DNA from 2 places in the Providencia sp. 6390 genome. Region 1 is predicted to be linked to the other one. Evidence: predicted binding sites of a transcription regulator. Region 1 holds the regulator's gene; the other holds the start of a gene.

Region 1 (4,597 bases):
AAAAATCGCCAATAACTGGCTACAAGTAAAACTTTTATAGGGAAAAAAGGCAATAGCAAACCAAAAAACAAGCATGAAACACTAAAGTATTTTTACTAACTAGTGATTACTGTCAGTAAAATAAGAATATACACTATATGATTTGAATAAAAAATAATCAATATGCGATTATTCACTCTATCTTTGCATCATTATCGGGTTCTACAAAATGAAAATATAGAAAGACAAATATGCACACATTAAATCAATCAACAAAAGCGGCTACTCGCGGCCGCTCTCATCGTTCACTATTCTATTATGCTGTCTTAGCGGTTTTCTTATCAGATACAATCAATACCGGCGGTAAAGTAAATGAAAATTCACTCCCTTTCCCCAACTGGCTAGTGATAACTAACTGGCTATTATGATGTTGTAAGGCATGCTTGACGATGGCTAAACCAAGCCCCGTTCCCCCACCGCCATGGCGAGTTCTTGCTTTATCCACTCGGTAAAAACGTTCAGTCAAGCGAGGGATATGTTCGGCTGGGATCCCGACGCCATTATCAGCAACGCTAAACCGTGCACCATTATGATTTTTCTGCCAACTGACCCGAATGGTCGTTCCTTCAGGGGTATGTGCAATGGCGTTGTAAACCAAGTTAGCAACCGCACTGCGCAACTGTTCTTCATTACCGTAAACACGCAATTGCTCATCAACAGAAAACTCAAATTGCTGCCGGCCTTGGCTCAAGCTAATCGCCTCTTGCTCAATCATTTTTAGAATAACAGGGATATTAATTTGCTCATCTAGATTGATCTGAGGAGCCACTTCAATACGTGATAACTGCAACAATTGTTTAACCAAGTTATCCATGCGATGTGCTTGCTCTTGCATCACATGTAGGGCTTTTTTATTGGCGGGCGAGGCATTTTCTTGGTCGTCAAGTACCTCAAGATAGCCCTGAATAACGGTCAGTGGTGTGCGCAACTCATGACTTACATTAGCAAAGAAATCTCTACGCGCTTTTTCTAATCGACGTTTTTCAGTGACATCTCGTGCCACCATTAATAATTGGTCCTCGGTATAAGGAAGGATACGAAATTCAACAATTGCGCCGCTATTCAGTTCAAGTGTTAAAGGTTGATCATAATTCTGTAAGGTAAAATAGCGGCTAAAATCAGGGTAGCGTAATAAGTTAAAAATAGGCTGTCCGCTATCTTCTGGCCAACGAAAGCCCAATAAATGTTGAGCATGGCGGTTACACCAAAAAATATTACCTTCAAGCGTCATCATCACCACGGCATCAGGCAAAGATTCCGCACCACTTCGAAACCGCTTAATTAACTGCCCTAATTCACGACGACGCTTACGATTGCGTTGTTGCATCTGATATATCCCGTAAAATATGGGTTCCCATCCACCTTTACCATCAGGAGGGAGCATACTACGGTCTAACCACAACCAATATGACAGTTTCATTAAGTTATAACTATGCCAAACCAGCGCTGCGGCAAGTGAAATTACCAGCAACCATGCAAGATGACCAATAAATAGAGATAAAATTAATGCAGGTAAGATAAATAAAAACAGCCCCCAAATCAGCTGTTTCCATGATAGGCGTTCAAGCACGCGGGGATCCCCTTTATTAGTCAGTAACGAGTTGAGAAGCGATAGCCCGTACCACGAACCGTTTGCACCATTTTATCATGCCCTTCGATTTCTAATGCTTTTCTAAGGCGGCGTATATGCACATCAACGGTGCGATCTTCAACATACACATTAGCACCCCAGACATAATTGAGTAACTGCTCACGACTATATACCCGCTCAGGATGGGTCATAAAGAAATGCAGTAATTTATATTCCGTTGGCCCCATATCGATCGGGATATCTTGACTACTGACGCGATGGGAGGTTGGGTCCAATGTTAACCCGTTCATTTCAATAATATCTTCTGTCGCCATTGGTGAAATACGACGTAAAATAGCTTTCACACGAGCCACCAGCTCTTTTGGTGAAAAAGGTTTGATCAAGTAATCATCGGCTCCGACTTCGAGCCCTTTAACACGATCTTCCTCCTCCCCTCGTGCAGTTAGCATCATAACTGGCACATCACGCGTATCGCTGTCACGCTTCATGTGTTTGATCACTTGGATACCCGAGCCCCCAGGGATCATCCAATCCAATAATACCAAATCAGGTAACGGGTCAACTAACTGCGCAATTGCGGAATCATAATCATCAGCTTCAATAGACTGAAAACCATTCTGCTCTAGTACAAAACAAACCATTTCGCGGATGGGCGCCTCATCTTCAACGACTAGAATGCGTCTTGCCATGATTAATCCTGTAAATAAGAAGAGATTGTTAAAAGTAAAATCATTATGCGTCACTTTTATGACAGAATTATGAATGTTAACACTCAATCATGATAGTCCAATAGCAATTGTCATTTTAGTGAAATCTCGCAGTCATGCGATCTATACTCTAAATAATTCGAGTTGCAGGTAGGCGACAAGCGAAGATAGACGAGGAGCATAGATAAACACGGTGACTCGGCGAGCGTAGCGCAGCCACTTATACCTCAACGAAAAGCCCCACATCTTGAAGAATGACGAGTATAAAACGATAATTCTCCGAATCAACCACCTCAGATCAGGTATACTACTTAACGTTCAACTAGCGTAAATTCACATGTAATAGACAGCAATTCTGCGATTTGAAGTATCATAAGTCGTCATGTTTAGGAACCCGTATTGATGCGCATCATTCATACCTCAGACTGGCACCTTGGCCAATATTTCTTTACTAAAAGCCGTGCTGCGGAACATCAACATTTTTTAACTTGGCTAATCGAACAAGTAAAACAATACCATGTTGATGCCATTATTGTCGCAGGCGACATTTTTGATACGGGTTCACCACCGAGTTATGCAAGAGAGCTTTACAACCAATTTGTCGTCTCTTTGCAACAAACAGGCTGTCAACTGGTGATACTCAGTGGTAACCACGATTCTGTTTCTGTTTTAAATGAAACTAGCTCACTACTTGCCTATTTAAATACGCATGTTGTCACATCAGGTAGCGAACCACAGGTCATCACGCTAAAAAATGCCCAAGGTGAGGCCGGAGCCCTGCTATGTGCAATCCCGTTTCTGCGCCCTAGAGATATTCAACTCAGCGTTGCTGGGCAAAGTAGCGAACAAAAGCAACTATCATTACAAACTGCCATCAGCGAATACTATCAGTATAGCTATCAGCTAGCGCAACAACAACGTGAAGCGCTTGAGCTTGAGATCCCCATTATTGCCACAGGGCATCTGACTGTTATTGGTGCTGAAGTTTCTGATTCTGTAAGAGATATCTACATTGGCACCCTAGATGCCTTTCCATCAGGAGCGTTTCCCCCTGCTGACTATATTGCCTTAGGGCATATACATCGCCCGCAAGTCATCGGTGGAGAACAACACATTCGCTATTGTGGATCACCTATCGCATTAAGTTTTGATGAAGCAAATCAACAAAAAAGCGTTTGTTTAGTGGAATTCGATCGCAGTGACATATCACAGATCCGCCAATTGCCGATCCCTATATTCCAACCATTGAAAACACTTAAAGGATCACTTGTCGATATTCAAAAACAGCTCAATGAAATAGAGTTCAATGACAACATTCAACCCATTTGGCTTGATATCGAGATTGCCACGCAAGATTACCTTTCTGATATTCAGCAACGTATTGAAGCACTGATAACAGATTTGCCCGTTGAAGTGGTGTTATTACGTCGCGCCCGGAAGCAACAGCAAAGTCAACAAGCTGCGATTGCTAATGAAACACTCAATGAACTCACGGCCGAAGAGGTATTTTTGCGCCGTTTAACAGAAGAAGAACTGAACGACAAAGAAAAAGAACAACGGCTCTTACTACTATTTAAGCAATCTCACGATGCATTACGCTCTGAGTTTGAGGGGGATGCATGAAAATACTGAGTTTACGTTTAAAAAATATTAACTCCCTCAAAGGAGAATGGAAAATTGATTTTAACCAAGAGCCTTTTATCAGCCAAGGGCTCTTTGCCATTACCGGTCCTACTGGAGCAGGCAAAACGACACTATTAGATGCAATTTGCCTTGCTCTTTATCATCAAACTCCGCGTTTAACGACTTTATCGGCAAACCAAAACGAGTTAATGACCCGCCATACCGGTGAATGTCTTGCTGAGGTTGAATTTGAAGTTAAAGGAATAGCCTACCGCGCATTTTGGAGTCAAAGGCGTGCAAATAATAAGCCAGATGGTAAATTACAATCACCAAAAGCTGAGCTTGCAACGGTTAGCGACGGCAAAATCATCGCTGAAAAAATCAGTGAAGTCAGAGAACAAATTATTCAGATAACGGGACTCGATTTTGGCCGCTTTACAAAATCTATCTTGCTATCTCAAGGTGATTTTGCGGCCTTCTTAAATGCCACAGAAAAAGAGCGCGCTGATTTACTCGAAGAAATTACAGGAACTGAAATCTATAGTCAGATTTCTAGCTATATCTATCGTCAACACAAGCAAGTTAAAAATGATTTAGAGCTATTAAAAGCGCGAGCGCAAAGTATTCACTTACTCAC
Region 2 (4,597 bases), 130 kb from region 1:
TATCAATAGACCAAACGGATGGAACTTCATCCCTTTGTAACTCACGTATTCTTCTCATTTTCCAAACTCATTTGCTCTTTACGACTTTCTGCAACGCCTTCTAAAGCATGATAAGCGACAGCACAGAATAATGAATTGAGCCGCTTCATATCCCCTAATAAACTGACATGTAAGTTACTGGTATCTAAGCTTTGCATATTTTGCTCATGTAACCTTTCTACGTGAGCATAAGCAAAACGTTGATTAATTAAGCGAAAGCGGTGCTTCGCACGGCGTAAACGTTTTGCATTATCGATATCAGCCGAAACAAACACTGACATCCCTAAATTTAAATTAGCCTGTAACCGCTCTAGCAATGAAAGTAGCTCTTTAAATCCTTCATTCGAAAACGAACGGCGGTTATCAATCGATTTTTTTACCAATTCAGAAGTCATTCGATGGATAATCGCAGAAGATTGCTGCAAGTTAAAAGCCGTATCAATAATTTCAGCCCAACGCCTAGAGTCTTCTTCACTTAATTCACTTTGCTGTAACTGAGCCAGATAAAGCTTAATACTGCTATGCAGCATATCCACTTCTTCTTCTAAGCGGTTAATTTCTCTCTTCTGCTCTTTATTACCATTAAGCACATCGCCAAAACGTTGTAACATGAGCTCAAGCACATCCCCCATTCGTAGGGTTTCTCGCACCGCATTAGCAATTGCTAATGATGGGGTTTCTAAGGCACTTTTGTCTAAATAACGAGGCGCTATTTGCTGCTCCGCAGAAAGCGAAATAGGGATTAATCGATTACATAATTTTGCCATTGGTCCGACAAAAGGTAACATCACTAAACAACGGATTAGGTTATAAAAAACATGGAAATAGATCACCACTTCCGCTGCATTAAAGCCATACTCACCAATCCATTGTGCAATCGGTTTTACCCATGGCAGTACCACTGCACAACCAATCAGTTTAAACAGCAAGCTTCCTAGTACTACTTGGCGAGAAATTTCATTTTGCCCGCGGCTGCTCATCATAGCGAGCAAACCACTACCAATGTTAGAACCAATAACAATACTTAAACTAATATAAAGTGGTACTAATCCCGTCGCACTTAGCGTCGCAGTCAACAACACTGCTGCTAAACTTGAGTAGCTCACCATGGCAAACAAAGCACCTACCAATAGCGCCAATACCACATCACCACTCAATGAAGTAAAAATAGCTTTAACGGCATCTGCATGAGTGATCGGCTCTGCCGATGCAACGATCAGCTGTAAAGCCAATAAGATCAAACCAAGACCAATCCCTACACGGCCAATTTGTCCTGTTCGATTCTTTTTCTGACTTAAAAATGTCGCTACCCCAATCAAAATTAACAATGGAGATAACCACGACAAATCAAACGTCAAAATTCGTGCCATTAGTGCAGTACCAACATCGGCACCAAGCATAATAACCATGGCAGGAGTTAATGAAATCAGCCCTTGAGAGACAAAGGAAATAACCAGTAATGCCGTTGCATTACTGCTTTGTACCAGTGCAGTGACACCGACGCCGGAAAGAAATGCGCTTGATTTACGACTGACGCTTTTTCCTAGAATACGTCTTAGGTCTGCACCAAAAACGCGCATGATACCAGTACGGACAATGTGTGTTCCCCAAACCAGCAATGCGACCGATGATAAAAGATGTAAAAGGGACAACATTGGAATTTTAATCCTATAGGCTTTATTTTTATTTAAAACAATTAGTTATATAAAGTTAGTTTTTTTCATGACAGACTAAAAGTAGTCATATTCGATTCAATAGATAGAATCGTTAAGTATTTAAGTATGAGGAAATTAATGTAAAAACACTTCATTATACATTATTTCTTTTATTTTTCAAAAAGTTAAAATAAAAGTCTATTGAGAATGATCATCTGATTAATTGTAAGTCAACGCAAACAAATAAAACCTCAACACCTGATAATTTTTATACATGAATAGACTAATTAACGCAAAATTCATAATAAGATTTAGCATTAATATGAAAGGGGGGATAATTGGCAGGAGAAATAAAAAATCCTCCACAACGTCCTGTCGCAGAGGATTTAACTTACAGGGTTGGTTTATTGTTTCAGTCCCATGGCATCACGCATGGTAAAGAACAAATCGGTTTGGTCAGTCAGGCCCATAACGTTAGCTGCATGTGGTCCATAAGCTGCTACGCGTAATTGTGCGCCTGTATGCTCTTGTGAATCATCTTCTTCGGAGTTGCCGTAGTTAATTACCATCACAGAGCCATCTTTAGTGATCAGAGCTTGGGTTAAACCTGTTGATTTAGTCCCTTCTGGAATGATTTGGCTAGAATGCGCATGGTCAGCAGTCACGATCACTAAAGTATCACCATGTTTTTTCGCAAAATCTAAACCTACTTGTACCGCTTCATCCAATGCAACGGTTTCACCAATTTGACCACATGGATTCGCTTTATGATCTTGTTTATCAATAGAAGCGCTTTCAACTTGTAAGAAGAAACCATTTGGGTTGGTTTGTAATAAATCAATCGCTTTCTCTGTCATTTGAGCCAATGTTGGTGCGTTAGGATCTAACTTAGCATTCGGCTTGCACTCAAGCGGAGGATTATTAATATTGCCATAATGTGTTGCTTTAGGCCCTTCCCAAGCCACTGCCATATTACCGTCATGGAATAAACCTAACACCGGCTTATCTTGATTAGCGACAGTAATAGCGTCTAATGATTTCGCATCACGTACAATATTAAAACCACGTTCTTTTGCTTGCTCTTCGAGGGTTTTACCTTTGTAATCCCCCGCCTTCGCAACTTGCTTAAAGCTCTTCGCGCCACCACCTAACGTTACATCAGCGCGAGTCACCAGTAGCTGTTCAGAGATTGAACCACGCCCACCATTTTCTAATGCATTAGTTGCGCATTTTTCTGAGGTCTCTTCAGGACCATAACATTTACGTGCCGTCACATGAGAAAATTGAGCTGCTGGCGTCGCATCTTGAATTTCTGACGTTGTGACGTTTCCTGTTGCTTTACCATTTCGTTTAGCTAACTCAATTAAGGTATCGTGATCTTTATCGAAGACATCAACACCAAGCGCACCATTATAGGTTTTTACACCAGATGACCAAGCAGTTGCAGATGCAGCAGAATCCGTCACATAGTCAGGTTTTTTGGTTTTTTTGTTTAATGCGTAATGGGTATACTGGCCCGTAATCGGTAATGCATCAATGCCCTTAAAGAAACCACCCGCACCTTCAGCATAGTTACGTGCAACAGTAATTTCAGAATCACCCATTCCATCACCAATAAACAGGATCACGTTCTTGGCTTGCCCATTATGCAGAGCCGCTTTCATGATATCAGTTTGTTCTTGTGCTAAACGACGAGCGCCACCAAATTGGGTAATATCACCTTGCGCAGCGCGATTTTCTGAAACAGCATCGTTTGGTGTTGCAGCATTTGCTGGGAGAGTGCCGCCTAAAAGCATTGTACTTACTGCAACTGCTAGAATCGATTTCATGCAATGACCTGTCATAATCATTTCCTTGCCAATAAAAGAAGTTTAAATATTAAGTCGCTTCGAATAATGATTGGCATGCTAAGCTAGCCAGATGACAGTTGGATGACGGATTTATGTCGAAAAAAAGATGATTGTCATTAATGTGAAAAAGGCAGTTATTGGTTAACTGCCTTATAGCCGATTAACGGTAATGTTTTCACATCATTTTCTATTGAAAATTTATTTAATGGAAAATATTACTATCAAATTGATATTTCAAACTCAATGTTTAACAAAATGTTTTTCCATAAATTGGTGAATCAACTGCAACGCACTCAATAAACGATGCCTTTGTTCCGAAGTTAACCGTAAATAACGCCTTGTGGCTGGAATTCTGCTGACCATTTCAGAAGCCGTAAACGGTTCTATCTCACAACGCCACATGCCATTTTTAACCTCCAAATGGCAATAATTAAAATCTAGCTCTTCGAGTGTACTAGCGATAATCGGGTATTGCTTCAGTAAGCTCACTAGCGATTGCCCTTTTTCATCCTTCGACACAAAATGAACATGCTTTTTACGTAAGCTTCCACCTGTTTTCACCGTAATCTGCGCATCGATGGTTTGACTACAGCGCCCTATCACAGAGAATCGGCTAAACACAATAAATGCCATAAATAGCGTTTTAACCCGCTCTGTAACACAAATCGTTAACTCATCTTGTGGGTGGATAAGGAGCTCCCCCGGAGCTCCCCATTCACACTGATAGGGTAAGATATCACGTTCGACCTTATTCAGCGTTAGGCCTTGCTGATAGCCTGTTGGCAAACGCTTCTTTATCAAACGCTGCCAAAAAGTATACTTAGGCGAGGTTGCGTAATGGCTCAATTTTCACCCCCTTCAGCTCTTCCTCAGTAAATGTGCTTGATAACACTTGCTCAACAGGAACAGGTTTAAACGGATTAACCTTTTGCACAAATACCGTCCAAATTAATGCATAACTTGCTGTCAGCCCTAACATAATGATAAATGGAATATAAACATCAGATTTATTCATTCCAGGAGGGGTAATGTAGACAATAGCTAAAATGATCC

Evidence for each region. The regulator PhoB, encoded in region 1, activates phosphate uptake and scavenging genes when phosphate is short. The targets are predictions, from matches to a motif close to CTGTCATAAAACTGNCNNAT.
Region 2: phoA (alkaline phosphatase) is a predicted target of PhoB. The motif match lies at 3,613-3,632, and genes of this name have one in related genera.

What each region holds. Positions count from the first base shown of each region.
Region 1 covers NZ_JBYVYL010000006.1:142,082-146,678, forward strand. Annotated here, with positions in the region: gene phoR (phosphate regulon sensor histidine kinase PhoR) at 296-1,609, opposite strand; gene phoB (phosphate regulon transcriptional regulator PhoB) at 1,630-2,319, opposite strand; gene sbcD (exonuclease subunit SbcD) at 2,740-3,960, shown strand; gene AC3Z9T_RS14085 (AAA family ATPase) at 3,957-4,597, shown strand, end outside.
Region 2 covers NZ_JBYVYL010000006.1:271,008-275,604, forward strand. Annotated here, with positions in the region: gene AC3Z9T_RS14605 (GNAT family N-acetyltransferase) at 1-58, opposite strand, end outside; gene AC3Z9T_RS14610 (Na/Pi cotransporter family protein) at 42-1,694, opposite strand; gene phoA (alkaline phosphatase) at 2,099-3,538, opposite strand; gene AC3Z9T_RS14620 (DUF3156 family protein) at 3,785-4,390, opposite strand; gene AC3Z9T_RS14625 (APC family permease) at 4,365-4,597, opposite strand, start outside.